Linked DNA regions of Desulfocurvus vexinensis DSM 17965. The protein of the gene in region 1 interacts with the protein of each later gene in a pairwise test. Links are inferred from orthologs where the notes say so. Each region holds a gene or a part of one and is shown on either strand. Other genes may lie near its edges. The genes, in order: G495_RS0116515 and lhgO.

Evidence for each region.
Region 2: the proteins of G495_RS0116515 (region 1) and lhgO interact in binary tests that used the Escherichia coli proteins (3 or more experiments, as listed by UniProt). The link is inferred for Desulfocurvus vexinensis DSM 17965 from one-to-one orthologs.

What each region holds. Positions count from the first base shown.
Region 1 is NZ_KI912583.1:91,633-106,776, forward strand. The notes cover bases 7,186-9,946. They hold G495_RS0116515 (peptidylprolyl isomerase), read left to right. Parts: upstream 7,186-8,301; coding sequence 8,302-8,592; downstream 8,593-9,946. Other genes in these bases: G495_RS0116510 (Tim44 domain-containing protein), read right to left, coding at 7,240-8,109; G495_RS0116520 (TRAP transporter large permease), read right to left, coding at 8,676-9,946. Also shown: G495_RS0116480 (LytR/AlgR family response regulator transcription factor), read left to right, coding at 1-393; acs (acetate--CoA ligase), read left to right, coding at 479-2,413; G495_RS19945 (ABC transporter substrate-binding protein), read left to right, coding at 2,556-3,692; G495_RS20720 (sensor histidine kinase), read left to right, coding at 3,689-5,902; G495_RS20725 (radical SAM protein), read right to left, coding at 6,035-7,093; more of G495_RS0116520, read right to left, coding at 9,947-10,076; G495_RS19960 (TRAP transporter small permease), read right to left, coding at 10,073-10,663; G495_RS0116530 (TRAP transporter substrate-binding protein), read right to left, coding at 10,676-11,674; G495_RS20730 (diguanylate cyclase), read right to left, coding at 12,368-14,770; G495_RS20735 (glycosyltransferase family 2 protein), read left to right, coding at 15,075-15,144. UniProt on the Escherichia coli protein: PPIases accelerate the folding of proteins. It prefers amino acid residues with hydrophobic side chains like leucine and phenylalanine in the P1 position of the peptides substrates.
Region 2 is NZ_JAEX01000007.1:47,181-62,475, forward strand. Bases 1-2,912 are described here. They hold lhgO (L-2-hydroxyglutarate oxidase), read left to right. Parts: upstream 1-815; coding sequence 816-2,009; downstream 2,010-2,912. Other genes in these bases: G495_RS0108045 (OmpH family outer membrane protein), read right to left, coding at 79-633; G495_RS0108055 (TAXI family TRAP transporter solute-binding subunit), read right to left, coding at 2,172-2,912. Outside these bases: more of G495_RS0108055, read right to left, coding at 2,913-3,152; G495_RS0108060 (STAS domain-containing protein), read left to right, coding at 3,500-3,829; G495_RS0108065 (ATP-binding protein), read left to right, coding at 3,836-4,243; G495_RS18260 (TraR/DksA family transcriptional regulator), read right to left, coding at 4,517-4,849; G495_RS0108075 (methyl-accepting chemotaxis protein), read right to left, coding at 5,000-6,847; glnD ([protein-PII] uridylyltransferase), read right to left, coding at 6,995-9,637; G495_RS0108085 (P-II family nitrogen regulator), read right to left, coding at 9,750-10,088; G495_RS0108090 (ammonium transporter), read right to left, coding at 10,165-11,373; gpt (xanthine phosphoribosyltransferase), read left to right, coding at 11,707-12,210; G495_RS0108100 (BMP family ABC transporter substrate-binding protein), read left to right, coding at 12,312-13,469; G495_RS0108105 (ABC transporter permease), read left to right, coding at 13,476-14,555; G495_RS0108110 (ABC transporter permease), read left to right, coding at 14,557-15,295. UniProt on the Escherichia coli protein: Catalyzes the dehydrogenation of L-2-hydroxyglutarate (L2HG) to alpha-ketoglutarate and couples to the respiratory chain by feeding electrons from the reaction into the membrane quinone pool.

The DNA.
Region 1 (15,144 bases):
CGCTTCATGAAGGCCCTCTCCCAGGCCTGGGCATACGGCACCACCCCGCGCCCGGTGGAGATCGAAAAGCTGCCCATCACCCTGGACGGGCGCACGGTGCTCATCCCCTACACCCAGATCATCTTCGTCGAGGCCTACGAGGACTATTCCTATGTGCACACCGCCGGGCAAAAGTTCCTGACCTCCTACCGGCTCAAAGTCCTGGAAGACCGCCTGCGCCAGTACAGGTTCTTCCGCGTGCACCGCAAGTACCTGGTGAACCTGGAGATGGTCACCGAGATCGCCTCGCTGCCCGGCAGCAACTTCATGCTGCGCACCCAGGGCAAGACGCGCATCGAACTGCCCATCAGCAGGCGGCGCATCACCGAACTCAAACGCATTCTCGGATTGTAGCGGACGCGCCCGCGTCCGCCGCGCCCCCCGGGGCGCACCGACGGCCCGCCGCCCCGCGCGGCGGCCACAAGCAAGGAGCCCGAGCATGGACCAGACAGGAGCCCTGGACGCCCTTTTGCAGGAGGAGCGGGTTTTCCGCCCCCTGCCCCAACTGGTGATCGAGGCCAACATCAACCCCCACCAGCTCGAACAGGCCCAGCGCCGCGCCGAGCAGGACCCCCTGGCCTACTGGGAGGACGCCGCCCACGAGCTGGACTGGTTCAAGAAGTGGGACCGCGTGCTCGACGACTCCAACCCGCCGTTCTACCGCTGGTTCCCCGGCGCGCGCTGCAACATCGTCTACAACGCCCTGGACCGCCACATCGAGACCGCCAACAAGAACAAGCTGGCGCTCATCTGGGAGGGCGAGCCCGGCGACCAGCGCAAATACACCTACTACGAGCTCTACCGCGAGGTGAACCGCTTCGCCAACGCCCTGCGCACCCTGGGCGTGGCCAAGGGCGACCGCGTGGTGCTCTACATGCCCATCCTGCCCGAAACGGCCATCGCCATGCTCGCCGTGGCCAAGCTCGGGGCCATCCACAGCATGGTCTACGGCGGCTTTTCGGCCAAGGTGCTGCGCGAGCGCGTGGCCGACGCCCAGGCCAAGGTGGTCATCACCGCCGACGGCTTCTACCGCAACGGACGGATCATCAACCTGAAGGCCCTGGTGGACGAGGCCCTGGCCGGGGCCGGGGCCGAGTGCGTGGAAACGTGCGTGGTGGTCCACCGCGTGAACGTGGACACCGAGATGCACGAGCCGCGCGACCTGTGGTACGACGACCTGGTGCGCCAGGAGCGCCCCGTGTGCGCCACCGAGGTCATGGAGGCCACGGACCCGCTGTTCCTGCTCTACTCCTCGGGGGCCACGGGCAAGCCCAAGGGCATCGTGCACGCCCACGGCGGCTACATGGTCGGCATCGCCCGCACCCTGGACTGGGTCTTCGACATCAAGCCCACGGACATCTTCTGGTGCACCGCCGACGCGGGCTGGATCACCGGGCACAGCTACGTCATCTACGGCCCGCTGGTGGCGGGTACGACCACGGTGATGTACGAGGGCCACCCCCTCTACCCCCAGGCCGACCGGCTGTGGGACGTGGTGGCCCGCTTCGGCGTGACCATCCTGTACACCTCGCCGACCCTGGTGCGCATGCTCATGCGCTTTGGCGTGCAGTACCCGCGCAAGAAGGACCTCAGCACCCTGCGCCTGCTGGGCAGCGTGGGCGAGCCCATGAACCCCGAGGCCTGGGTCTGGCTCTACAAGTACATCGGCCGCTCGGAGTGCCCAATCATGGACACCTGGTGGCAGACCGAGACGGGCATGTTCATGATCAGCCCGCTGCCCATCTCGCTGCTCAAGCCCGGCTCGGTGAACAAGCCCCTGCCGGGCATCGAGGCCGACGTGGTGGACGCCCACGGCAACCCCGTGCCCCCGGGCAAGGGCGGGTTCCTGGTGCTCAAGCGGCCCTGGCCGGCCATGATGACCACCATCTACAAGGACCCCGAGCGCTACAAGAAATCCTACTGGGAGAAGATCCCCGGCGTGTACTACGCGGGCGACGTGGCCCGGCGCGACGAGGACGGCTACTACTGGATCCAGGGCCGCGCCGACGACGTGATGAACATCGCCGGGCACCGCATCGGCACCGCCGAGGTGGAAAGCGCCCTGGTGGCCCACCGCTGCGTGGCCGAGGCCGCCGTCATCGGCATCCCCGACAAGATCAAGGGCGAGGTGGCCAAAGCCTTTTTGGTGCTGCACGACGGCTGGCAGAAGGAATTCGAGACCGCCGAGGACCTTGTGGCCGCCCTGCGTGCCCACGTCCGGCGCGAGCTGGGGCCCGTGGCCGTGGTCAAGTCCATCGAGTTCCGCGAATCGCTGCCGCACACCAGAAGCGGCAAGATCATGCGCCGCATCCTGCGCGCCGAAGAGCTGGGCCAGGACGCAGGCGACACCTCCGCCTTGGAGGACCCGGACTGAGCCCGGGCCGGACCCGGGCGGACACCAGCCGGACAAACCCGGCCCGGACGACATTGCCCGTTTGCCATTGCCGCCGCTTGTGCTAGCCTGGGGCTGATGGCCCTGGATCACCGGGCCTTCCACCGCAGCCGGAGGCCCGCCCATGCGCCACGCCCGCACCGCCGCCAGGATCCTTTCCGCGATCCTGCTGTGTGTCGCCCTGGCGACATGCGGCGAGCCCGAGCCCCTGCGCGTGGGCTTCGCCGGACCCCTGGAGGGCCGCTTCTCCGACTTGGGCGTGCAGGGCCGCAACGGCCTGACCATGGCCCTGGAGGACATCAACGCCGCAGGCGGCGTGCTGGGCCGCCCGCTCCTGCTGCTGGCCCGCGACGATGGCCCGACCCCCGAAACGGCCCAGGCCGCCGTGCTGGACCTGGCCAAGGAGGGCGTGGCCGCCATCGTCGGCCCCATGACCAGCGTGCAGACCCTGGCCGCCCTGCCCGTGGCCGAAGAGGCCGGGGTGCCGCTGCTCTCGCCCACCACCTCCACGCCCCTGCTCTCGGGCAAAAAGGACGGCTTCTTCCGCGTCATCCCCGCCTCGACCACCTGGGCCCGCGCCATGGCCCGATACTGCCTGGAGCAGGACGGCCTGCGCGCCGTGGTCACCATCACCGACCTGGACAACGAACCCTACGCCGCACCCTACACCGCAGCCTTCGCCGAGCGCTTCACCGCCGGAGGCGGCACGGTGCTGGCCGACCTGCGGGTCCACTCCTCCCAGGCCGGGGACTGGGAGGACGCCGCCCGCCAGCTGCGCGCCCTGGGCGCCCCGGCGGTGCACGCCACCACCTCGGCCCGCGACCTGGCCGCCCTGGCCCGCCAGCTCCGCCACCAGGGCCAGACCCTGCGCATCTACAGCTCCATGTGGGCCTGCACCAGCGAGCTGCTCCAGGCCGGGGGCAAGGCCGCCGAGGGCATCCTGTTCGCCGTCAGCCACAGCGCGGACACCCCCCGGCCCGAGTTCCAGCGCTTCGTCGCGCGCTACCGCGAACGCTTCGGCTGGGAGCCCAATTTCGCCGCCGCCTTCGGCTACGAATGCGGCCTGGTGCTGGCCGCGGCCCTGCGCGGCGCGGGCGGCGACCCCGCCCGGCTGCCCGCCGCCCTGGCGGGGCTGACCGAGCTGCCCGGCATCGTCGCTCCCCTGCGCCTCGACGAGTTCGGCGACGTGCAGCGCCCCGCGTTCATCGTGGCCGTGGCCGGGCGCGAGTTCACAACCATCGCCACCGTCGCCGAGCCATGAACGCCCCGTCCCTCAACGCCATCATCCACCGCAAGCTCCTGGTGCTGGTCCTGGCTCCGAGCCTGGTCTTCACCCTGGTGCTGGGCTCGGCCATCGCCTACCGCCAGTACACCGGGCTCGTCGAACGCAACGCCATGCTGACCCAGTCCCTGGCGCGCTATGTGGCGGCCTACATGGACGACACCCGCCACGCCCTGCGCCACGCTTCGCTGGACGTCCCCGCCGCTTCCGAGCGGGCGCTCACCGCCGAGCTGGCCAACCTCTATGCCTCATTCCCGCATTTCGAGCGCCTGCTGTGGCTCAACCAGGACGGCGACATCACCGCGGCCTACCCCTCGGGCATGGTCGGGCAGGACTTCCCCTTCCTGTTCAACCCGGCGGGCGAGGGCCAGGGCATCTCCCGGCCCGTCTACGCCCCCGGCGCCGGAGGCCTAACCATCTACCTCGCCCACCCCGCCCGGGGCGGCTGGAGCATCGTCGCCGAGCTGAGCCTGGAGGCCCTGCGCGCGCACCTCAACGACTTCGCCCCGCCCGGCGAGGCCACCCGGCTGCTGCTCACCGACGCCCACGGCAACCTCATCGTGCATCCCGACGACACCCAGGTCCGCCAGCAGACCAATGTCGGCGGCTGGGAGCTGTTTTCCAGGCTGGGCGACCAGGAGCGACTGGCCGCCGTGTTCCGCCAGGAGGGCGTCCTGCACGCCGGGGCCGTGGAGGTGCTGCCCGAGCTGGGCTGGCGCCTGGCCCTGTTCACCCCCCTGGGCGAGATTCTCGTGCCGGTGTCGCGCACCGTGGCCGGGCTGATCGTCTTCCTGCTGGCCTTTTTCACCATCATCGCCGCCAGCTTCCGCTACGAGCTGCACCGCCGCGTGGTGGCCCCGCTGTCGGCCTTCGCGGGCACCCTGCAACACGCCGCACGCGGCGACTACCGCGACTCGGCCATCGCCGGGCCCGACACCTTCGCCGAGCTGGGCGTCATGGAGCGCGAGTTCACCTCCATGGCCGCCATGATCGCCGGGCGCGAGCGCGACCTGCGCCACAGCCGTGCGCACCTGGGCAGCATCGTCGATTCCCTGGCCAGCGCCGTGCTCGCCGTGGACGCCCAGGCCCGTGTCACGCTCATGAACGCGGGCGCCGCCCGGCTGTGCGGCCTGGACCCCGCGCAGGCCCGGGGCCAGGACGCCTACCGGCTCTTCCCCATCCTGCAGGGCGCGCGCAAGCACCTGAGTGCCGCGCTGACCATGGGCCGCGCGGGCAAGCTGGAGCACCAGCCGGGGCCCAGCGACGCGCGCAGCGCCTTCTACGACCTAGCCTTCGCCCCCCTGTCCGGCGAGGGCGACGGCGGCGCCGTCATCCGCATCGAGGATGTGACCACCCGCGTCCAGCTCGAAGAGATCATGATCCAGACCGAGAAGATGATGAGCGTGGGCGGGCTGGCCGCGGGCATGGCCCACGAGATCAACAACCCCCTGGGCGGCATCCTGCAAAGCGCCCAGAACATCCGTCGCCGCACCAGCCCCGAGCTGCCCGCCAACCGCGAGGCCGCCGCCGCCCTGGGCACGAGCATGGACACCATCCAGGCCTACATGCGCGAGCGCGGCGTCCTGCGCATGCTCGACGGCATCAGCGAATCGGGCCAGCGCGCGGCGGCCATCGTCGCCAACATGCTCAACTTCAGCCGCCGCAGCTCCTCGCGCCACGTCCCCACCGACCTGCACGCCCTCATCGAACGCGTGCTGGCCCTGGCCGCCAGCGACTACGACCTGAAAAAGCGCTACGATTTCCGCAAGATCCACATCCAGCGCACCTTCGACCCCGCCCTGCCCCAGGTGCCCTGCACGCCCACGGAGATCGAGCAGGTGCTGCTCAACGTCTTCAAGAACGCCGCCCAGGCCATGAGCGGCATGCGGCCGCCCCCCGCACGGCCCACCCTGACCGTCACCACCCGCGCCGAGGCGGGCTACGCCGAGATCCGCATCCGCGACAACGGCCCGGGCATCGGCCCGGAAAACCGCAAGCGCATCTTCGAGCCCTTCTTCACCACCAAGGCCCCGGGCGAAGGCACGGGCCTGGGGCTGTCCGTGTCCTACTTCATCATCACCAACAACCACAAAGGCTCCTTCACCCTGGACTCCGAGCCCGGCCACGGCGCCGAATTCATCATCCGCCTGCCTGTGGGCACGGCGCCGCCCGCGCAGCGGGCCGGCTGAGGCCGCCCGGCCCGGCAAGGCCCGCAGGCCAGGGGACGCGCGCCTTCTGGCGCCTCGGCGTAAGGGCCTGGGCCCGGAGGGAACGGAACAGGGGCAAAAGAAGATGCAAGGGGCAGAGGCCGTGCCGTTGCGTCAGCTCTCCAGGGGCCGCACCTCGCCGCGTTGCGGGCAGTTCGCGCACTGCGGCGGCCACAAGGGCTCCTGCGCCTGGGGGTCGAACAAGGCCCGGAAACGGGCGTAGGGTTCGCTGTGCCAGATGTCGGTCAGGGAGTCGCGGCGCAGGTCGCCAAAGACCATGGGCCGGACGGCGGGCAACGCTGCGGGCCCGGTCCCCTCTCCTTCGCCCGCCAGGACGGGGCAGCAGGAGACACAGGGCGTGACCTGGCCCTGCACCCCCACCACGCAGGCCGTCTCGGGGTTCTCCGTGCAGGGCAGCCCCGTCACGCGGCGCAGGCGCGAGGCCCAGAAGACCTCCAGCCCCAGGGCCGCGCCGCGCTCGGCCAGCGCCTGATACGCCGCCTCACCCCCGTCCAGCCCCAGGCGGCGTGGATCCTGGGCCAAGCCGGGCATTTCCGGCGTCGCCACCGGGGACAGTTCGCTGACCATGATCTTGGTGGCGCCCATGTCGCGGGCCAGCTCCGGGAGCAAGGCCAGATCCTGCGGGCCGTCCGCCACGTTCAGGTAGGCCAAGTGCACCTCGGGGCGAGGCTTACCCAGGCGCGCCTTCAGCTCGGCCAGGCGACCCAGCCGCTGCGCGAGCCGTTCCATGCTCGTCCCGGCCCGCAGGGCGTCGTTGGCCTGCGGGCTGGTGCCCGCGAGGCTGACCCCCAGCACGTCCACCTCCAGCTCGACGAGGCGCAGCAGGCTGGCGTCATCCAGGGCGATGCCGTTGGTGGTGGTGCTCACGGCCAGGCCCCTGGCCTTGCACAGCCGGACCATTTCGAAAAACTGCGGGTGCAGCAGGGGTTCGCCCCAGCCTTGCAGGTGCGCCTGCCTGGTCTGGCCAAGGCAGCGCAGCAACTCGCGGAAGAGTTCGAGCGGCATGTCCCGGCTGGACCAGCGCGGCCCCAGGGCCGTGCGCGGGCAATAGCCGCAGCGCGCGTTGCAGCGGGTGGTGATCTCCACCTGCACCCAGGCCAGTTCCGGCGCGCCAAGCCGGTCCAGCAGCCGCTTCACCCAATGCCAGGCCATGCGCCCCCCTCTTTTGGCGGATGCTTCCCGGGTAGCGACTGCGCCACGCCCTGTCAATGGCCCGCTCCGGAGCCTGGGCCAAGCACAGCAGGCGGCGCAGGGGCTGCCCCGCGCCGCCTGCCGGAAATACCGGAGCGCCGCCCCGGCTACTGCTCGAGCTGCTGGATGCCGTCGAGCAGCCACATGCCGCCGGACACGTCGTCCTGGCGGCGGAAATGCCAGACCTCGCGGACCTGGGCGGTGGTGCCGCCCTGGTTTTCGCGCAGCAGGGCGTCGAAGTACACGGTGGCCAGGGTGGCCGGGCCCTCGGCGCGGGCTTCGAGCAGCCGGGCATCGACCATCAGCACCTCGGTGCGCGAGGGGCCGGGGTCGGCCTGGGCCTGGGCGCCGATTTCCGAGAACACAGCGTCGGTGGTGAACTGGCGGATGTCGTCCAGGTCGCGGGCGTCCCACGAGGTTTGCAGGCGGCCATAGGCGGCCTTGGCGCCCTGCAGGAACTCAGCCTCGTCGAAGCCCGGGGGAGTGCTGACCTCGGGCCGGGCATCGGCGGCGCTGGCCAGCCCGCCCCAGGCCGCGCCGGGCCCAGCGTCGCGGGTCATGGGGCCGGAGGGCGGCCCGCCGTAGCCCATGCCCGCCCCGGCGGGCTGGGCCATGGGCCTGCGCCCGCGCAGCAGGCGGAAGAGCAGGAACAACACTCCGCCGATGAGCAGGATGTCGAGCATCCCGCCCCCGGCAAAGGGCTGGCCGAAGAACAGCGAGCCCAGCAGGGTGCCGGCCAGCAGGCCGCCGAGCATGCCGCCCATGGCGCCCATGCCCGGGCGGGCCGGGGCGCCCATCTGCTGCTGCCCGGTCTGGCGCTGGGTCGGCGCGGGCTTGGAATAGTTCTGGTTGAAGGATTTGTTGCCGCCAAAGGACTTGCCGCCGCCAAAGCGGGCTGCGTCGGCGGGGCTTGCGTCCACGGCGCATACGGCCAGGGCCAGGAGGGCAACTGCAAAAAATTGCACAATGATTCTCATCGCTTCTCCGTGACTTCAAGGGATTGGGAGCATAGCCGTACCGTGCGCCGCAGCGTCTGTCAAGAAAAGTCGGACCGGGCGGGCGGGCCCGGCCTTGCCAAGGACGGCCCCTTGTGCGACCCTGCCCCTCCCGCCGTGGCCCCGTCCGGGCCGGGCGTCCAAATCACCGCGCAAACGCAAGGAGATCCCCCCATGCTGACCTGTACCGCCAAGCACATCCTGGTGCCCACGGAAGAAGCCTGCCTGGAGCTGAAGCAGAAGATCGAGGCCGGGGCCGAGTTCGAGGCCATGGCCCGCGAGCATTCCAAGTGCCCTTCGGGCCGCCAGGGCGGTGACCTGGGCACCTTCCGCCCCGGGATGATGGTCGAGGCATTCGACAAGGTCTGTTTCACCGAGGCGGTGGGCACGGTCCACGGCCCGGTGCGCACCCAGTTCGGCTACCACCTGATCCTGATCACCAGCCGCGAGGGCAAGGCCGAATAGCCGCGCCCGCCCCCTGCGCGCAACGAAAGGCCCCCGCCGGAACGCTCCGGCGGGGGCCTTGGTTTCGGGTGGGGCCGCCCGGGCTACTTGTAGCCGCGCATCTTGTCGATGTAGTCGGGCAGGGTCAGGGATATCTCCGGGATGTAGGTGACCAGCACCAGGAAGACCAGCAGGACCATGAGCCAGGGCAGCGCCGCGCGCAGCACCCAGGTCAGCGGTTTGCCGGTGATACCCGAGGTCACGAACAGGTTCAGGCCCACCGGTGGCGTGATCATGCCGATCTCCATGTTCACGACCATGATGATGCCCAGGTGGGTGCCGTCGATGCCCAGCTGCTGCGAGATGGGGAACAGGATGGGCGCCATGATCAGCAGGATGGCCGACGGCTCCATGAAGTTGCCCGCGATGAGCAGCAGGATGTTGACGACAATGAGGAACCCCCAGGAGGGCAGGTTCCAGTGCACGATGAGCTCGGCGATGTGGTGCGGGATGCGCTCGGTGGTCAGCACGTGGGCGAAGAGCATGGCGTTGCCGATGATGAACAGCAGCATGATGGACACCTTGGAGGCGTCCAGCACGACCTTGCGCACCTCGGGGTGGTAGAGGCTCCTGGGGAAGGCCAGGAGCATGCCGCCCACGTTGCGCAGGGCCGCCGCCCCCAGGCTCTCGCCGGACGTGCGCCAGGGCACGCCCTTGAGCGGGCCCATGTCGCGGTAGATGAACACCGCCACCACATAGGCGTACACCGCCGACAGGGCCGCCGCCTCGGTGGGGCTGGCCACGCCGAGGTAGATGGACCCGAGCACGATGAAGATCAGGAACAGCCCGCCCGAGGCCGAGATGAACGAGAGCAGCAGCGCCCGCACGCCCGGCCAGGGCTGGGCGGGCAGATTCTTCACCCGCGCCACCACGTAGATCACGGCCATGAGCATAAGGCCCATCATCAGCCCGGGCACGACACCGGCCATGAACAGCCGCGCGGCGGACTCTTCGGTGGCCGCCGCGTAGACGAGCATGACGATGGACGGCGGGATGAGGATGCCCAGGGTGCCCGCGTTGCAGATGACGCCCGCAGCCATGGACTCCGGATACCCGGAGCGGACCATGCCCGCGATGACGATGCTGCCGATGGCCGCCACGGTGGCGGGCGAGGAGCCCGACACGGCGGCGAAGAGCATGCAGGCCAGCACCGAGGCCATGGCCAGGCCGCCCCGGATGGAGCCCACGCAGTCCACCGCAAAACGGATCAGCCGGTTGGCCACCCCGCCCGTGGACAGGAAGGACGAGGAGAGGATGAAGAACGGAATGGCCAACAGGGTGTAGTGTTCGCCCAGGTTGGCCATGAGCTTCAGGGAGACGGACGCCAGCGAATCGTTGGAGAAGAACAGGATGGTCGAGATGCTCGCCAGGCCCAGGCCCATGGCGATGGGCATGCCCGAGAGCAGGCACAGGAAGAGGATGAGGAACAGGGCGACGGTGGTCATGGCCTGGGCACCTCCCCGCCGTCAGGCGTGGCACCGGGAGCAGTTGCACCCCCGGCGCCGCGCTTGACGTACATCTTGATGCCCTCTTTGGCCTCGTCGGGCAGCTTGAAGCCGTCGGCCTTGCCCGTGACCACACGCACCAGCAGCTCGAGCAGCCGCGCGAACAGCATCACGTAGCCGATGAACAGGATGCTGTGGGCCATCCAGCGCGGGACGGGGATATCCTGCAACTCGATGCCGATGGCGTACATCTTGGCGAGATAGGCCCAGGCGCCGATCATCACCAGGACGCAGTAGCACATGGCACCCAGCACGGCCAGGGTGCTGATCACCCGGCGCGCCGCCGGGGGCTGGACGCGCAAGAACGCGTCCACCCCGATGTGCGAGCCGACCTTGATGCCGTAGGACGCCCCGAAGAGCACCATCCACGCGCCCAGGTGCAGGGTCAGCTCCGTTCCCCAGAGCAGGCCCGTGTTGAACCCGTAGCGCAGGATGACCTCGACGAAGACTTCCAGGGTCATGGCCGCGAGCAGCAGGGAGATGACCCCCTCCTCGAAGCGGTTGAGAATCATGCGTATGGTGGCCATGGACCGGTCCGGCTACTTCTTGTTGGAGGCAACGGCGGCCTCCAGCATTTCGGTGCCGATGTCGCCCTCGAACTGCTTCCACACCGGCTTCATGGCCTCGACCCACTGCTCACGCTCGGCGTCGGTCAGCTCGATGATCTCGGTGCGGCCCGACTCGGCGATCTTCTGCTTGTCCTCGATGGACTTGGCGTCGGAGACGACGTTGTTGTGCACGATGGCTTCGTCGATGCACTCCTTGAGCACGGTGCGCACGTCTTCGGGCAGACTGTTCCAGAATTCGGCGGAGGTCACCAGCATGTAGTCCAGCACGCCGTGGTCGGTCTCGGTGATATAGGGCTGCACCTCGTAGAACTTCTTGGAATAGATGTTCGACCAGGAGTTCTCCTGCCCGTCGATGGCCTTGGTCTGCAGCAGAGTGAAGACCTCGGAGAAGGGCGCCTTGAGGGGCACGGCGTCCAGGACCTCGAACTGCGCGGCCAGAACGTCGGACTGCATGATGCGGAACTTGCGGCCCTTGGCGTCGGCAGGCACGCGCAGGGGCATGTTGGAGCTGATCTGCTTGAGGCCGTTGTGCAGGTAGCCCAGGCCGACGAGGCCCTTGTCGGCCATGGAGTTCAGCAGCTCCTGGCCCTGGGGGCCCTGCTGGAAGCGGTCGATGGCTTCCATGTCGCGGAACAGGAAGGGCAGGTCGTAGATCTGCAGCCGCTTGGTGAACTTCTCGAACTTGGACAGGGCCGGGGCCGCCAGCTGCACGTCGCCCAGCAGCATGGCCGAGAGCACCTTGTCGTCGTCGAAGAGCTGGGAGTTGGGGAACACTTCCACCACGACCTTCCCGGCCAGGCGCTCATCCACAAGCTCCTTGAGCTTGATGGCCATCTGGCCCTTGGGCGTGTTTTCGGCAACGACGTGGGAATACTTGATGACGATGGGCCCGGCCTGGGCCGCGCCCGCCAGGGCGATCACGAACGCCATGACGAAGCAGGCAACCAGCACTTTGCGCAGCAGTTCCATGAGTACAGTCCTCCAAGGTAGGGGTATTCAACCAGCTTTTTCGTCTTAGGGGAGTCCGCAATGGACTGCAACGTTCGTTACTGATTTCACGCAATAGCCAGCCCTGGCCACGTTGAACTAAAAATCAATTATATTTCATCAAGATAAGCCAAAAAATCCTGGCCGGGCCTTTGACCTCCCCAAGGCTGGTCCAGACCGATTATTTTCGTAATAAAATTTAGCTATTCAAGGTCCTTAAAGTGTTTTTTCGCCTTCGCACCTTCCAAGACGAAAAACAACGCTCTGGGCCGCCCGGAGGGCTGCCGCGCTCCGCCCCGGGAGACCCTGGCCCCTTCTGCCCACTGGCGGAAACCGAAGAGTTTTTGTGCCGCCAGGCCTGCCCCTGGCCAAAGGAAAGCCCAAGACGAAAAGATTATCATACTGGAATAAAAGGGTATTACCTTGGAAGCACCGGAAGCCTTCCGGCGCAGCCCCAGGGCCGGGAGCCGGAACGGACCCGGACAGCCCCCGAAATCCACCCGCCCCGCCGCAGGAGGAAATCGCCGATTGTGAAAAATATATCACACGGCGGTGTCCGCAAAAAACGGCGGCACCACGGGTGCTCCCGCTGGCGCCGCCAGATCGTGCCTCCGGCCGCCCGGCGCGCGGCCCTGCGGGGCAGACATCTGCCCCCTTCGCGTCGTGAACGCGGCGCTAGTACTCCTGCTCCGTCCACATCCCCGGCGCGAAGCGCATGACCTTGTTGCGCCCGCTGCGCTTGGCCTCGTACAGGGCCACGTCGGCGAACTTGATGGCCTTGTACATGCCCGGCGCGTCCTGGGGAAACTCGGCCACGCCCACGCTGACGGTCTTGCGGATGGTCGTGCCCCCGGGCAGGCGCAGGGCCGTCTGCTCCACGGTGGCGCGGATCTTCTCGGCCACGCGCTCGGAGGTGCCGGGCTCCACGTTCTGCAGCAGCGCCAGGAACTCCTCGCCCCCGTAGCGCACCAGCAGGTCGGTCTTGCGGATGGTGGCCTGGATGATGGTCACCAGTTGCTTGAGCACCGCGTCGCCCGCCTCGTGGCCGTATTCGTCGTTGACCTGCTTGAAGTAGTCGATGTCACACATCAGCAGGCCGGTGGTGCGGTTCTCGCGGTCGGCCAAGGGCTCGAAGGTGGTGATGAACTCGTCCAGGAAGCGCCGGTTGTGGCAGCGCGTGAGCGGGTCGTGCAGGGCCTGCTCCTTGGAGAGCATCAGCAGGCGCAGCGACGAGAGCACCGGGGCGGCCTCGTCCAGATACTTGCGCAGGATGGGCAGTTGCTTACGCAGCCCCTCCCACTCACGCCGGGGCGCCAGGAAGGTGGCCACGCCGCCCACCTTGCCGCCCATGACCATGGGCAGGCAGCAGCGCACGTCCTTGTCCTGGTCGCAGTTGAAGTGCGGGCACAGCACGGGGTTGTAGAAGGAGACCACGTCCTCGGCGGTGCGACAGGCGCGGCAGGCCTCGACGTTGCGCAGCACGGCCTCGCGGCACAGGGGCTGGTCGGGCATGGTGTCGAGCACCACCTCCACCGTGCCGTCGTCGGCGCGCACCTCGTAGAGCATGAGCCGGCGCAGGTTGAAATGGTCGGCGAACACGTGCCCGAGCTGGGCGTGGACCTCCTCCTTGTCCAGCACGCCCTGCAGGTCGCGGCTGAAGAAGGTCAGCTTGGCCATCTCCTCCAGGCGGTCGGAGATCTCGTCCAGGGAGGGCATGCGCCCGGTGTGCTCCTGGCTGCGCAGCACGTAGGCCATCAGGTGCCCCACGCGGCCCAGGAAGTTGCTCCACAGGCGCATCTTGGTGTTGACCACGTTGCGCATCTCCGTCAGCTCGTCGCCCCGGCGCATGGCGTACACCGGGCAGGCCTTGCAGCTGTCGTACTTGTTGAGGAAGATGCAGGTGTCGCGCCAGCGCGGCGAAATGGCCTCGGAGCCCGTCTCCAGGTAGCAGACCAGGGACGGGTTCTGGTACACGGGGCACTCCTCGTTGTGGCAGTGCATCACGTCGAGGCAGTGCAGATGGTCCGCCTCGAAGCGCTCCCCGAAGTAGTTGGAGTGCGAGGAGATGATAATCTTCTTCAGGCGGTTGAAAAACCGCTCGATGCGCGTGACGTTGGCATAGAGCACGAACCACAGCACCAGCGCGCCGCCGATGAAGAACCAGGCGAAGAGGTTGATGCGGTTCCACTTGGACTGGCCGAGCAGCGAGGCGTTGTAGCTGACCACGACCCCCGCCGTGGGCTGGCCTTCCGAGTCGGCCAGCTCCACCAGGGTGGCGTAGACCTGGCCCTTGCGCGCCACGCCGTGGGCGCGCAGGGCCTGGGGCGCGGGCAGGTCGCGCCCGGCCCCGCCCAGGGTGGCCGTCACGGCCAGCCCCTGGTCCGGCGCGGGGGCGTCGCCGCCCTCGGGCACCACCAGGGCCAAGCCGTACTCCGGGGGCAGGATCGTCCCGGCCAGGGCCTCGCGCAGGGAAGCCAGGGCCACCACCACGCCCGCCACGCGCGACCCAGCCAGCACCGGCACGGCGGTGTAGACCACGGGCTGCCCGTGCTCCACACGCACCCCGGCCACCAGGGCCCGCTCCCGGCCCACGCGCTCCGCGACGGGGTCCACGCCCTCGCCCCGGGCATCGGCGGGCGACAGGCGGAATTCCACCGAGGCCGCGCGCAGCCCGTGGCGGATCTTGTTCTCGTAGGGCACCAGGAAGGCGCGCAGGGCGGCCTGGTCGTATTCCTCCAGGGCCCGCTGCACCGGCTGGACCTCGGCCAGGGCCAGGGCCTGGGCGTGCAGGGTGTCCTGCATCCGGCGCACCTCGCCCGTGGTCACCTCGCGCAGCAGGTGCAGCCGGTCCGCCGCCGTGCGCGCGATGTTGTCCTCCAGGATGACATGCAGGTAGCCGATGAGGATGAAGTTGCCCAGGATCAGCAGCGCCCCGGTGACGTACAGGAACCGCCCCTTGAGCGACCAGCGCCCCGGGTCCACCATGCGCAGCGCCCGCTGCACCGCAGAGCCTGCGCCCCGCCGCCTCTCGGCCTTGGGCGCGGCCTTGAGCCCGTTCGCGGCCTTGGATTCTTCCATGCCCCCCTCCCCGTGCGAAACGTTCCCCCGGGCCGACCGCCCGCTACGGCCTGCCCCTCTTTTCCTTACTCCCGGGCTATATTACGATTGTGCAAAATTTGACAACCCCTTCTTGCGCGATGGAGCGCATCCCCGGAACGCCTTGGCCCGGAAGGATTTTTCCCACATCCAGCCCCCGGGTTGCGGCCGCCGCCCCGCGCGGGCGGTATGCAGGCGCGCCGATTTGCGCTATGGCTGCCAAGGCGCCCCAGCCCGCGACCCGCAACCCAAGAGAGCCATGCCCGCCCAAGCGCCCCTCTGCCTCTTGACCCTCGCCGCCCGCGACGACCTGGCCTTTGTCCTGGCCCTGCGCCAGCGCCTGGACGAACTGGGCC
Region 2 (15,295 bases), on another replicon or contig:
GGCGGCCCCGGCCGGAAAACGCACGACGGCCCGCGCGGCAGTGCCGCGCGGGCCGTCCGGAACCTTGTGGCGACGAGGCTACTCGGCCTTCTTCTCGCCCTCGGGCTGCGCCGCAGGGGCAGCCTCGGGGGCCGGGGCGGCCTCGGGCGCGGCGGCGGGAAGCTCCAGGTCCACGGCGGCGGCGTTCAAGGCCGCGATGATGGCGTCGGTGGCGTCGGTGGCGCCGTCGAAGGACAGCACGTTCTCCTTGTTGAGGATCACGGCCACGCCGTTCTTGGCGCGGTAGTCCTCCATCACCTTCTGGAAGGCCTCGTCCAGCTTGGTGGCGATGCGCGTCTGCTCGCCGACCATCTTCTGCTGGATCTCCTGGTAGCGCGCCTGGAACTTGGCCACGGCCTCGGCGTCGGGCTCGCTCTTTTCGCCCTGCAGGGTGCCCTGCATCTCGGTCAGCTCCTGCTGCAGGCCCTGGCCCAGGGTGCGCAGGTAGTCGCCGCCCTGGACGCAGGCTTCGCAGGTGGTGAAGACCTTGTTGGGGTCGAGCACGGCCACACCGGCGGCGCCCTTCTGCTGGCAGCCCGCCAGGGAGGCCGCAAGCACCAGCGCGGCGGCCAGGGTCACGATGACATTTTTCATCAAATGCTCCGGAAGGTTGGGGGTTGCTCCGCCCCGGGCCCCGGGGGCCGGGCGCGGGCGTGAGGGGGCCATGATTACCCCCCCTGGCCCGACAATGCAAGGCCCCGGGGCGGGCGGGGGAAATTGCCCGCCGCCCCCGCCCGTGCTATGGGCGGGGTCCATCCTGTTTCACGGAGCCGACCATGCCGAGTGCCGGAATCGTCATCTGCGGGGCGGGCGTGCTGGGCCTGACCGTCGCCAGGGAACTCGTGGCCCGGGGGGCCGACGAGATCCTGATCCTGGAGAAGGAAGAGCGCCTGGGGGCCCACGCGTCGGGCCGCAACTCCGGGGTGCTGCACGCAGGCATCTACTACGCCCCGGGCTCGGCCCGCGCCCGGACCTGCCTGGAAGGCAACCGGCTGATGCGCGCCTATTGCGCCGAGCGCGGCCTGCCCCTGGCCGGGAGCGGCAAGGTCATCGTGGCCCCGGACCCCGCCCAGCTCCCGGCCCTGGAGGAACTGCACCGCCGGGCCCTGGCCAACGGCAGCCCCGTGGCGCTCCTCGACGAGCAGGAGCTGGCCGAGCTGGAGCCCCACGCCCGGACGGCGGGCCGGGCCCTGCATTCGCCGCTCACAGCGGTGGTCGATCCGCGCGCGGTGCTGGCGCAGATCGCCCGCGAGCTGACCGCCAGCGGCAAGGTGCGCATCCTCACCGGCTGCCGGGTGGCGGGGCCGGCGGGGCCGGGCGCCCTGGCCACCTCGCAGGGACGCGTGGGCTACGCGCGGCTGCTCAACTGCGCCGGGGCCCACGCCGACACCCTGGCCCACGCCTTCGGCCTGGGGCGACGCTTCGCCATGGTGCCCTTCAAGGGCTGCTACCGCAGGCTGCGCCCCGGGCGGGCCGGGCTGGTGCGCGGCAGCATCTACCCCGTGCCCGACCCGCGCACCCCGTTCCTGGGCGTGCATTTCACGCGCGGCGTGGCGGGCGACGTGTACATCGGCCCCACGGCCACCCCGGCCCTGGGCCGCGAGAACTACGGGCTGCTGCGCGGGCTGGACGCCGAGGCCCCGCGCATCCTGTTGCGCGGCGCGCGCATGCTGCTGGGCAACGCGCAGTTCCGCGCCCTGGCCCGCGAGGAGCTGCGCAAGTACCTGCCGCGCCATTTTTTCGCCGACTGCGCACGGCTGGTGCGCGGGCTGACCCCGCAGGACCTGGAGCCCAGCCCCAAGGTGGGCATCCGCCCCCAGCTGGTGGACACGGCGACCCAGGCCATGGTCATGGATTTCCTGGTGGAAAGCGACGGGCCCACCGTCCATGTGCTCAACGCCATATCCCCGGCCTTCACCAGCTCCATGGCTTTTGCCCGGATGCTGTGCGACGGGCATTTCACGGCGTAGGCCCCGGCGGGCCGACTGTTGCGGGAATCAAGATTCGCAGGCCCCCCGGGCACCGCGAAAGGCAGGGTGGCGGGAAAATCCAGGACGCGCGGCGTCCCCACGCCTGCGGAAGCGGCCTGGTTTTTCGCTGACGCAGCAGGCCGCCGCCCTGGGGCGTCCCGGCTAGGGGATGGCCCCGATCTCGCGCAGGTAGCGCTCGGCTCCGGGGTGCAGGGGCACGGGCAGACCCACGGCGGCCCGCTCCGGCGCCATGGCCCGGGTGGCGGCGTGGATCTCGTGCAGCATGTGCAGGTTCTCGAAGATGGCCCGGGTCACGGCGTAGACCACGTCCTCGGGCAGGGAGGCCCGGCAGGCCAGGAAGTTGGGCTGGGCCACGGTCCGCACGTCGGCGTCCTGGCCGGGGTAGGTTCCGGCGGGAATCACGTAGCGGTTCCAGATGGGGTAGCGGGTGCGCAGGGTCGCAAGCTGGGCGTCGGTGAATTCGAGGATGCGCACGCCCTCGGGCCCGAGCTGGCCAAGGAGCATCCCGATGGCCGGGATGGGCGGCCCGGCGGGGGTGTTGGCCCCCGCGAGGCGGTTGTCCAGCATGGCCTGCACGGCGGGCACATAGCCCAGGTGCTCCATGGTCAGGCCGCTCGTGTCCAGGCCCAGGGCCTCCAGGATGGCCCGGCCCGAGCCCTCGGAGCCCGACTCGCGCTTGCCGATGGCAAAATGGCCGCGCAGGCCGCCCAGGTCGGCGATGGTGCCCGTGGCCGCGAAGCGCGACAGCAGCACGAAGTGCTCCACGTTCTCCCAGAGCATGGTCACGGCGCGGAAGTCCTGGAACGGCGCGCCCTGGTAGGGGCCCTCGCCGTTGTAGGCCTGCTGGCCGTACAGCCCCTGGAGCAGGGCCAGGTCGGCCCGGCCCTCGCGCAGCAGGCGCAGGTTCTCGGCGGACCCGGCGGAGCTCATGGCCCGGGCCGAGACGCCCAGCCCCCCGGCGAGCTTCACGCTGATCAGCGCGCCAAGGCCCACGCCCACGGGGTGGAAGGTGCCGTCCATGGTCGCCGTGGCAATGATCAGATCGCGGTCGTCGGCCCACGCCCGGACAGGCCCCAGGCACAGGCCGCAACAAAGGACCAGGAGCAACAGTCTCGCCGGCACGTCCACCTCCTTGCTTTCCCCGGTACTCCGGCCCGGCCCGCAAGGGCTGGCCCGGTCCAGGCAGGATACCCAAAGCCGGGGAGCCGCGCAAAGGGAAATCGGACTTTCCGGGGCGCAGGGGCGGGCCCGGGCCAGGGGCCGGAGTCAAGCGGCGCGCCCCGCCCCCTGCGCCGCATGCCTCCCCGTCCGCCCGCCCTCCGGGGCTGCCCCGTGTGCCCGCGCCCGCCGCTGGCCTGTTGTTTTTGCACCGCGACAATGATAGGGCATGACGCAGGACACACGACCGCCCCTCCCGCCGTCAGGCCAGGGCCGTTGGCGTCCCCCTCATCACAGACAAGGAGCCAAGCATGGACTGCATCACCGAGAAGAAGGGCGCTTTCCTCGTCGTCCGGGTCAATGGGCGCATGGACGCCGTCACCGCCCCCGATTTCGAGAAAATCTGCGCCGAGGCCATCGACACGGGCGAGACCGCCCTGGTGGTGGACCTGGGCGGCCTGGAATACATTTCCTCCGCCGGGCTGCGCGGCATCCTGGCCACGGCCAAGAAGCTCAAGGCCTGCCAGGGGCGCATCGCCTTCGCCAACCTCTCGGGCATGGTCCAGGAGGTGTTCGCCATCTCGGGCTTCACGGCCATGTTCTCGGTGTACAAGACCGTCGAGGAAGCGACGGGAGCCTAGGGCACCGTGGCGACCCTGCGCCTGCCCGCCGCCCTGGACCGGCTCGACCAGTACCGGGAGTTCGTGCTCGGCTGCGCCCGCGAGGCGGCCCTGCCCGCAGACCGCGAGGGCAAGCTGGAGCTGATTCTCGAAGAGCTGCTGGTCAACGTCGCCCGGTACGCCTACCCGGACGGCCAGGGCGAGGTGGAGCTCTGCTGCGGCGCCGACCCGGGCCGCTTCGTCCTGGTCATCCGCGACTGGGGCCCGCCCTTCGACCCCCTGGCGGCCTGCACGCCGGACCTGGACGCCGGGGTGGACGAACGGCCCATCGGCGGGCTGGGCATCTTCTTCGTCCGCCAGATGGCCGACGGGCTGGCCTACCGCCGCGAAGACGGGGCCAACGAGCTGACCATCCACTTCGACTTGCCCCGCTGAGGGCAGAACGCACCAAGGCCCCGGGAGCGCGCGCTCCCGGGGCCTTGTCGCGTCCATTGGCCGGGCGCGGGCAGCCGGACCGGGGCTGCGCAAACGCGGGCGGCGCGGGCTCAAAGCTGCCCTGCGCCAGCGCCCACAGGGCTGGCCGTGGGGCGCGGGCGGCCCGGGCCGGGCCCCCTCCCTGCCGCGCGGCGGCAAAGGCCACCCCGCGCGCCGCAGCGCGCCGTCCATGGCGGCCATGCCGCCGGTGCGTCCACCCGCCAGCGGCGGGCGTCAGGCGGCCACCAGTTCGCGGGCCGTCTGGCAGTCGATGCAGAACCGGGCCTGGGGCCGGGCCTTGAGCCGGGCCAGGCCGATGTACTCGCCGCAGTCCTCGCAGTAGCCGAAGCCGGGAGCCTTGAGCTTGTCCAGGGCGCGCAGGATCTCCCGCAACTCGCGGGTCTCGCGCTCGCGCAGGATCACGTTGCAGTGCACCTCGGCCAGCATGGTGGCGCAGTCGTTTTCGTCAGGGCAGCTGCGCACGGCGATGGACAGCTCGCGCCCCCCGAGGAACGAGAGCTTCTCTTCCAGATAGGTACGGATTTCCAGTTTGTCGTCGGCGGTCATGGCAATCCTCCTGGGGTTGAGTCCTGCCATGGGTAGCCGCCGCGGGTTACGAACTGATGATGGCGCGCCGACTTCCACGCGACGGCGCAAGGAAAGGGGGCGGCCCGTGCGGGCCGCCCCCTCCCCGTTCGCGCCCGGCCCCGCGCCGGGCTACAGGAAGCGGATCTCCGCCCGGGCGGTGTCCGCGCCCTTGGGGGTCACGGCAATGCGCACCTTGCGCTCGAAGAGCTTGGCGATGCCGTTCAGGATGCCCTCGAAGTAGGTGAACAGGGCGCGCTTGGAGTGGTAGTTCATGATCAGCACGTCGCCCTTGTCCTCGTAGGAGAAGCGCGGCGGGGTGATGCCCGGCTCCTCGCGGGTCAGTTCGGCGTGGGTGCGGTTCATGTTCAGGTAGAAGTCCTTGAGATCCGTGGTCTTGAAATAGCGGCGGTAGAGCTTCTTGAACTCCGTGGGCGTGTAGTAGCCGAACTCGTAGAGCACCTTGCCCGGCTCCAGACCCTTGCGCGCGGCCACGATCCCGGCCATCTGCTCCATGACCTTGTCGGGATAGCTGCGGTTGGCCAGGAAGGTCGGGCGGCCCATCTCCTCGACCATATGCTCGTAGACGGCCTCGCCGTACTGCTTGCGCACGAAGTCCTGCATCATCTTGGGCAGGATGCCGCGCATCTCGGTGGCGGACTGGGCCAGCCGGGCGCCGCCCGAGCCAAGCAGTTCCTCGAAGAGCTGTTGCAGCTCGGCGGCCAGCCCGGCCAAGTCCTTGACGGCCTTGGAGGCCGCGGCCATGCCCTCGGCGGTGTCGCTGGCCACGGCGTTGACCTCGTCGATGGCCCGGTTGATCTCCTCGGAGGCGGCGGACTGCTCCTCGGAGGCGGCGGCGATGCTCTGGGCCTGCCCGGAGCTGTCGTCCACCAGGGAGACGATCTCGCCCAGGGCCGCGCCGGATTCCCCGGCCAGCCCGGTGGCCTCCTCCACGGCGTGGGCGGCCTCCTCCATGCTCTTCTGGTTGTCCCGGGCGGCCTGCTGGATGGCCCGGATGGACGTGCCCACCTCCTGGGTGGCGTGCATGGTCTTCTCGGCCAGCTTGCGCACCTCGTCGGCCACCACGGCGAACCCGCGCCCGGCGTCGCCCGCCCGCGCGGCCTCGATGGCCGCGTTGAGCGCGAGCAGGTTCGTCTGGTCGGCGATGTCGCTGATGACGGTCATCACCTGGCCGATGGCTTCGGCCTGGGTGCCCAGGCGGCCCATGTTGCCGCGCAGCTCCTCGGACAGGGCGCTGACCTTGCCGATGGCCGCCACGGCGCGCTGGACCACGTCGGCCCCGGCCAGGGCCCGGGTGCGGGCCGAGGCCGCGCCGTCGGCAGCCGCCGAGGCGTTGCGCGCCACTTCGAGCACCGTGGCGTTCATCTCCTCCATGGCCGTGGCCGTCTCGGCCACGCGCTCCTGTTGCAGGCGCGTGCCGTGCCCGGCCTCCATGACCTGGGAGGCCAGCCCCTCGGCGGAGTAGGCCACCTGCGCGGAAATGCTGAAGGCGCGGTTGGCCGTGACGCGCAGCTTGTCCAGGGTGGCCTGGGAGCCCGCTTCGCGCTCGCGGCACTGCCCCAGATCGGCCTGCATGGCCTCCAGACGGGCCCGCAGGCCCGCGGCCTCGGCCTCGGCGGCCTGGGCGCGCCCGGCCAGGGCCTGGGCCATGGCCGCCACGGCGTCGTGCAGCGCGTCCAGGGGCGCCCCGGCGGGCCGGGGGGCGTCCAGGGTCTGGGCCCGGCCCTGGGCCACGGCCCGGGCGGCCTCGCCCAGGGCCCGGGCGGGCTCGCCCACGGCCCGGCGCACCACCAGCCCCAGGGGCAGCGCGGCCAGGGCCACCGCCGCGCCAGCGGCCAGGGACAACGCGGCCAGGGCCCCCGCGCCCTGGTCCAGCCCGAGGGCGGCCAGGGCACCGGCCCCGGCAACAAGGACGCCAGCGGCGAGACAGACGAGAAGAACGCTTCGAGACAGATGCATGCAGTGCCTTCCTTCTACAGAGCGGATGTCGTGGTGTTCCCGCGCGGCAACGAGACGGGCGCGCAGACCCTCAGCCTGCACAGGCTAGCACCGCGCGCCCCAAACATCCAGGGCCCGCAGGCGGCGGAAGAAAATTTTCCGGGTCGGTCAGCCACCGGCCAGACAGGCCAGCAGGGCGGCCTCGATGGCGCGCAGGCGCTCGTGGCCGTCGGCCTTGCCGCCTGCGGCCTCGCGCACGTAGAACACGTCGGCCACGCGGTCGCCGTAGGTGGCGATCTTGGCCATGGACACCGACAGCCCCAGGCCATGCAGGGCGGTGCCCACATCGTAGAGCAGGCCCAGGCGGTCGGCGGCGGTGATCTCGATGACGGTGTGGAAATCCGAGGCCGCGTTGTGGATGGCCACCTCGGGTTCGATTTCCAGGGACTTCGGCGCCGTAGGGGCGTTGCGCTTTTCGCGGATGCGCCAGTCCAGGTCCAGGCGCCCGCTCATGGCCCCGCGCACCGAGGCCCCCACCCGCGACCACAGGTCATCCGGGTTCAGGAATTCCGGCGGGTCGGACACGGTGAACACGTCCACCACCGTGGCGTCGCGCCAGGCGAAACACTGGGCCGAGACGATGTTCACCCCGTGCAGGGCCAGCACCCCGGCCAGGGTGGCGAACAGCCCCGGGGTGTCCATGCCCGCGATGGCCACCTCCCAGCAGCCGCTGTCGGCCAGCTCGCTGGCCTCCACGGCCACCACCCCCGTGCCGCCGCGCCCGCCGGGGCGCACGCGCTCGGCCTCGGCCACCATGCCCCGCAGGCGGCGCACCAGCCCCATATGCCGCACCACGGCCTCGGGCGTGGCCGTGAGCAGGTAGCGCTGGGGCATGAGTTCGAGCAGCTCCTCCACGGCCTGGGGCGCGAAGGCCCCCGCCGCCCGGGCGCGCACGGCCTCGCGCATGTCGCCCAGGGCGCGCACGGCGTCGGCGCTGGCCAGCCGCCCCCCGCGCAGGATGTGCAGGATCTTGGCGTACAGTTCCCACAGCAGACTGGCCGCCCACGGCTTCCAGACCCCCGGGCCCGTGGCCGTGGCGTCGGCGAAGGAGAGCAGCATGAGCATGCGCAGGCGCTGTTCGCCGCCGACCACCCCGGCGCAGGCCGCGACCACGGCCTCGTCGCCCAGGTCGCGGCGGGTGGCCGTTTCGTAGAGGGTCAGGTGTTCGCCCACCAGCACGGCCACATCGGCCACCAGCTCCGGCTCCAGGCCCCAGCGCTCCAGCAGGGCCGTGGCGATGGCCCGGCCCTTGCGGGAGTGCCCACCGCCCAGGCCCTTGCCGATGTCATGCAGCAGCGCGCCGAGCATGAGCGCCAGGCGCCGGGGCGCGGGCAGCTCGTCGCGCAGGGCGGCGAAGGCGCGGCCCGGGCCGTCCAGGGGCCCCTCCAGCAGCTCGATGGCCCGCAGGGTGTGCTGGCCCACGGGGTAGATATGGTAGGTGTCGAACTGCACCAGGTCCTGCACGCGCCCGAACTCGGGCAGCAGCGCGCCCAGGTAGCCCGTTTCCAGCATCTGGCCCAGGGCCGGGGCCGCGCCGCCCGAGGCGAGCACGTCCAGCAGGCCCTGCACCGCGCCGGGGGCGTCGCGCAGGCGCTCGCGCACCAGATGCAGGTGCCCGGAGACGAAGCCGCGTGCCTCCCAGGACAGGGGCAGCTCCGAACGCGCGCTGTAGACAAAAATGTCAGACAAGACCTGGGGCTCGCGCGGGTAGCCGCCGGGCACGTCGAAGTGCAGCTGCCCCTCGCGCTCGACCACGCCCGGGCCCAGGGTCCGCACGGGCCGGGCGCCCCGCCCGCCCCCGGCCCCGGGCAGCCCGGCCCAGAAGGCGGCGTGCAGGGCCTTGATGCCCGCCATGTCGCGGTGCAGCCGCCCCAGGAAGCGTTCCACGGCCAGGGAATCGGGCCCGTCCTCGTAGCCCAGGGCGGCGGCCACGCGCGGTTGCAGGGCCAGGTGCAGGCGGTCGTTGCGCCGCCCGCTGGCGTGGTGCAGCAGGTTGCGCACGCGCAAAAGCAGGCGCTGGGCGTCGGCCAGGAAGTGGGCCTGGGCCTCGGTGAGCCGCCCGGCGCGCAGCAGTGCGTCCAGGGTGCCCGCGCCGTGGTGCACGCGGCCCAGCCAGAGCACCTGGTGGATGTCGCGCAGGCCGCCCGCGCCCTGCTTGAGGTCGGGCTCCAGCAGGGTGCTGGAGTCGCCATGGCGCGCGAGGCGTCCGGCGTTTTGCGCCGCCAGCCAGCCGGTGAAGGCCCGGGCGCGCGGGCCATGGGCCTTGGCGGCCAGGGTGGCGCGCAGCCCGGCCAGCAGGTCCGCGTCTCCGGCCACAAGGCGGGCGTCGAGCAGCGAGGCCATGACCTCGAAATCCGTGCGCGCCAGGGCCACGCACTCCTTGACGCTGCGAAAGCCGTGGCCCAGGTCCAGCCCCAGGTCCCACAGCGGGTAGAACAGGGCCTGGGCCATGTCCAGGGCCTGGGCCGGGATGCGCCCCCGGCACAGCACGAGGATGTCGATGTCCGAGTGCAGGCACAGCTCGGAGCGCCCGTAGCCGCCCACGGCCACCAGGGCCAGCCCGCGGCCCGGGCCCGGCGCCGCGCCCCGGGGCCAGACCTCGGCCACCCGGGCCTGGAAATAGGCGTCCATGAGCGCCGAAAGCTCAAGGGTGAAGCGGCGGCCCGCGCCGCCGGAGGGAATCTGCGCCGCCAGGGCCTCGCGCCCCGCGCGCAGGGCCGAAGCGGCCCGGGAATCCGTGGCCTTGGGCATGGCCCTCCCGTGCGGGGCGTACCCCGCCGCGTGTGTCGTGAAAGGCCCCCGCGCCCGGGCGGACGCGGGGGCCACAAGTCCTGATGACGACCCGCTGACGGCGGGCCGGGGCCTAGACGGCCTCGTTCCCGGTTTCGCCGGTGCGGATGCGCACCACGTCATCGACGGTGGAGATGAATATCTTGCCGTCGCCGATCTGGTTGGTGCGCGCGGCCTTCTGCACGGCCGCCAGGGCCGGGGCCAGCATGTCGTCGGCCACGACCACCTCGATCTTGACCTTGGGTACGAAGTCCACCTGGTACTCGGCGCCGCGGTAGACCTCCTTGTGCCCGCGCTGGCGGCCAAAGCCGCGCACGTCGCTGACGGTCATGCCCTGGATGCCCAGTTCCGTCAACGCGGCCTTGACCTCGTCGAGCTTGAACGGCCTGGTGATGATCTCGATCTTCTTCATATCCGTGAACTCCTTGGATGTCCGGTATAGTCCATGACGATGTGCCCGGGCAAGGGCCGCCCGGGCCGGGCCGGGGCTAGATCTGGTAGCCCGCCTCGCTGTGCTGGCTCACGTCCAGGCCGTTCATTTCGTCCTCGTGGCTCACGCGCAGGCCCATGAGGGCGTCCACGACCTTGAAGAGCACGTAGGACACGGTGAAGCAGTAGGCCCAGGTGGCGACCACGGAAAGGAATTGGATCCAGAGCTGGCCGGGGTTGCCGGAGAGCAGGCCGCTGGCGCCGCCCACGGATTCCACGGCGAAGATGCCCGTGGCCAGGGCGCCCCAGGTGCCGCCCACGCCGTGGATGCCGACCACGTCCAGGGAGTCGTCGTAGCCCAGCTTGCTCTTGAGCATCACGCCGCCGTAGCACAGGGCGCCGCCCACGAAGCCGATGGCCAGCGCGCCCATGGGTGTCACGAAGCCCGCAGCGGGGGTGATGGCCACCAGGCCAGCCACGGCGCCCGAAGCGGCGCCCAGGGTGGTGGCCTTGCCGTGGTGCATCTTTTCCACCAGCAGCCAGCCGATGAGCGCGGCGGCGGTGGCCACGTGGGTGGTCACGAAGGCGTTGGCGGCGGCGCCGTTGGCGGCCAGGGCGCTGCCCGCGTTGAAGCCGAACCAGCCGAACCACAGGATGGCCGCGCCGGTCAGGGTCATGGGCAGGTTGTGCGGGATGATGGGCTCGGTGCCGTAGCCCTTGCGCTTGCCGATGACCAGGGCCGCAGCCAGGGCCGCCGCGCCGGAGCTCATGTGCACCACGGCGCCGCCCGCGAAGTCCAGGGCGCCCATGGCGCCCATCCAGCCGCCGCCCCAGACCCAGTGACACATGGGGCTGTAGACGAAGATGAGCCACAGGATGGAGAAGACCACGAAGGGGCCGAATTTGATGCGCTCGGCAAACGCGCCGGTGATCAGCGCGGGGGTGATGACCGCGAACATGCACTGGAAGATCATGAACAGCAGGTGGGGCAGGTTCGAGGTCGGGCCGCCGGGCTCCATGCCCACGCCAGCGAGGAAGAGGTAGTCCAGCCCGCCGATGAGCCCGCCGACATCGGTGCCGAAGGCCAGGGTGTAGCCGACCACCACCCAGACGATGGTGGCGACGCCGAGCATGGCGAAGCTGTGCATGGCCGTGCCCAGCACGTTCTTGGCCCGGGCCATGCCCGCGTAGAAGAGGGCCAGCCCCGGGGTCATGAACATGACCAGAGCGGCACAGATCAGGATGAAGGCGGTATCCGCAGCGTTCATGCGCGTCTCCTCGACATGAGTGTTGACGTGAAAGGTTGATTTGTCATTTTTTACGTTTTTGTAACCATTGCATCAGAAGTAATTCTCGTTTTTGTCAAAAAATACGATTTATTCCGCTCCCCGCATTCCCCTCCCATCCCTTTGAATTTCCTTGCTTCGTCAGCCCTGCTCCGGGCCGCCCCCCTCTGCCGGATGCACAATTCCAGCAAAAGCGGGGCCAACACGGCCCAAGGCGGCACGCCCCCGCGCGGGCCGGGCCGAAAACGCTTGCCTTGCCCGCAAAATTCCATCAAAGTCCCCTCTTCCGAAAACCAAGCGACCCCCGGCCCGGCCATGAGCAGCACCCAACACCGCTATGTGAAGACCTACCCCGTTTCCTGGGAGCAGTTGCACCGCGACGCCAAGGCCCTGGCCTGGCGCCTGGCGGAGCTCGGCCCCTGGGAGGGCGTCGTGGCCATCACCCGGGGCGGGCTGGTTCCGGCCTCGGTCATCGCGCGCGAGCTGGAGCTGCGGCGCATCGACACGGTGTCCGTGTCCAGCTACGCCTGGAAGGACCAGGGGCAGCCCGAGGTCCTCAAGCCCTGCACGGCCACCGGCGACGGCGCGGGCTGGCTGGTCATCGACGACCTGGTGGATACCGGCAGAACCTTGCGCGTCCTGCGTGAGATGCTGCCCCGGGGGCATTTCGCCACCGTCTACGCCAAGCCCCAGGGCAAGCCCCTGGTGGACACGTTCATCACCGAGGTCAGCCAGGACACCTGGATTCTCTTCCCCTGGGACGCCGAATCCCGGTTCGTGCCGCCCATCGTCAAACTGCGGGAAAACGGGGACGCGTAGTCCCCGGGTCATGGCCCCCGTCCCGGCATTCCGGCCTTGCCCCACAGGCGGCAGGTAGGATACGGGAGGGGGGAAACGTCATCATTCTTTTGGAGGAAACAATGCGCGGATTCCGGCTCATCGCCCTGATGCTGTGTCTGGCCGCCCTGCCGCTGCTCGCCGCCTGCGGCGAGGACAAGGCCGAAACCAAACCCGCCGCCCAGGCTCCCGCCGAGGCGGCCCCCGCTGCGGAGCCCCAGGCCGCTCCCGCCGCCCCCGCCCAGGGGGAGGACGCCCGCATCGGCTTCATCTACGTTTCGCCCACGGGCGACGCGGGCTGGTCCTACTCCCACGACGTGGCCCGCAAGGTCATCGCGGACATGCCCGGCGTGTCCACCTCCTTCGTGGAGTCCGTGCCCGAGGGCCCCGACGCCGAAGCCATCATCCGCGACATGGCCCAGAAGGGCTTCAAGGCCATCTTCGCCACCAGCTACGGCTACATGGATTCCATGGAAAAGGTCGCCAAGGACTTCCCGAACGTCGCCTTCATGCACTGCTCGGGCTACAAGACCGGCCCGAACATGAGCGCCTATTTCGGCCGCATGTACGAGGCGCGCTACCTCTCCGGCATGGTCGCCGGGGCCATGAGCAAGTCCGGCAAGCTGGGCTACGCCGCCGCCTTCCCCATCCCCGAGGTCATCCGCGGCATCAACGCCTTCGCCCTGGGCGCCCAGGCCGTGAACCCCGCCGCCGAAGTGCGCGTGGTCTGGACCAAGACCTGGTACGACCCCGCCAAGGAGAAGGAAGCCGCCAAGAGCCTGCTCGACGTGGGCTGCGACGTCATCGCCCAGCACCAGGACTCCCCCGGCCCGCAGGAGGCCGCCCAGGAGCGCGGCGTCTACTCCGTGGGCTACCACACCGACATGACCGCCTTCGCCCCCAAGGCGCACCTCACCGCGCCTATCTGGAACTGGGCCCCCTTCTACAAGGACGCCGTGGAGCAGATCCTCGCCGGCACCTGGAAGCACGGCTCCTACTGGCCCGGGCTGGCCGATGGCACCGTGGACCTCGCGCCCTTCGGCGAGATGGTGCCCCAGGACGTGCGTGACATGGTCCTGGCCAAGAAGCAGGAGATCATCGACGGCAAGTACAAGGTCTTCAGCGGCCCGGTGTTCGACCAGGCGGGCAAGGAGATGGTGCCCGACGGCCAGGTGGCCGCCGACGAGGCGCTGCTCGGCATGACCTGGTTCGTCAAGGGTGTCGTGGGCACCACCGAATAGGCGCCGATGTTCGGGCTCGCCGTCACAAGGAGAATGGAGCCCCCGCGCTGGGGCTCCATTTTCATTTTTCCCGCCGCCCTGGCCGTGTCGCTGGGCGTGAGCTGCCTGCTGCTCGCGGCCCAGGGCAAGGCCCCGCTCCAGGGGCTGGCCATGCTCTGGTCCGGCGCCTTCGGCGCGTGGCACGCGGTGGAAAGCACCCTGCTCAAGACCGTGCCCATCTTCCTGTGCTCCCTGGGCGTGGCCGTGACCTTCCGCATGCAGGTCTGGAACATCGGGGCCGAAGGCCAGTTCGCCCTGGGCGCCGTGGGCGCCACCTGGGCGGCGCTGACCTTTCCGGGGCTGCCCGGGGTCCTGCTGCTGCCGCTGATGTTCCTGTGCGCCGCCGCGGCGGGCGGGGCCTGGGCCGCCGTGCCCGCGTGGCTCAAGCTGCGCCTGGGCATCAACGAAATCATCACCACCTTGATGTTCAACTACATCGGCATCCTGGTCCTGGAATACCTGGTCTACGGCCCGTGGAAGGACCCGGCCAGCTTCGGCTTCCCCATGACCAGCCAGTTCGTGCCCGCCGCCGTGGTCGGCCATTTCCCCGGCACGCGTCTGCACTGGGGCCTGGCCCTGTGCGTGGTCTGCGCCGTGGGCCTGTGGGTGCTGCTCACGCGCACGCGCCTGGGCTTCGAGCTCAAGGCCAGCGGCGAGAGTCTGCGCGCCGCGCGCTACGCGCGCATGCCCTACAACACCCTGGTGCTGCTGGTCATGGCCCTGTGCGGCGCCCTGGCCGGATGGGCCGGGCTGCTGGAAGCCTCGGCGGTCACCGGGCGGCTGCAACCCAGCCTGATGGTCGGCTACGGCTTCACGGCCATCGTGGTCGCCTGGCTGGCGCGTTTGTCCCCGGCGCGCATCGCGCTGTTCTCGTTCTTCCTGGCCGCGCTGCGCGTGGGCGGCAAGAACGTGCAGCTGGAGCTGGGCGTTCCGGCGGCCTTCAGCGACATCATGGAAGGACTCATCCTGCTCACCGTGCTGGCCGGGCAGTTCTTCAACAGCTACCGCCTGCGCCCCGCCCGGGCCCGGGCGGCCAAGGAAAGCTGACATGGAACTGGCGCTGATCATCCCCCTGCTGGCGGCGGCCATCCAGTCCGGCACGCCCATCCTCTTCGCCACCCTGGGCGAGATGTTCACCGAGCGCGCCGGGGTGCTCAACCTCGGCGTGGAAGGCATGATGATCGTCGGCGCCCTGGCGGCCTTCCTCACGGCCCAGGCCACGGGCTCGCCCTGGCTGGGGCTGCTGGCGGCGGGCTGCGCGGCGGCCCTGGTGGGCGGGCTGCACGGGGTGGTCTGCCTGCACTTTCTGGGCAACCAGACGGTCTCGGGCCTGGCGCTGACCATCTTCGGCGTGGGCCTGGCCAACTACCTGGGCACGCCCTTCATCGGCCAGAGCGCCCCGGGCTTCGAGCCCTTCGCCGTGCCGGTGCTCTCGGCCATCCCCGTCCTGGGCGACGTGTTCTTCCGCCACGACGCCCTGGTCTACCTGTCCTTCGCCCTGCCCCCGCTCTTCTGGCTCTTCTGGCACCGCACCCGCCCGGGCCTGAGGCTGACCGCCGCCGGGGAATACCCCCGGGCCGCAGCCGCGGCGGGGCTGAACCCCGTGGCTCTGCGCTGGGCGGGCGTGCTGACGGGCGGCTTTCTGGTCGGCCTGGGCGGGGCCTACCTGTCCCTGGCCTACACCCACCTGTGGACCAACGGCATGACCGCCGGGCGCGGCTGGGTCGCCGTGGCCCTGGTCATCTTCGCCTTCTGGCGCCCGGGGCGGGCCATGTTCGGAGCCTACC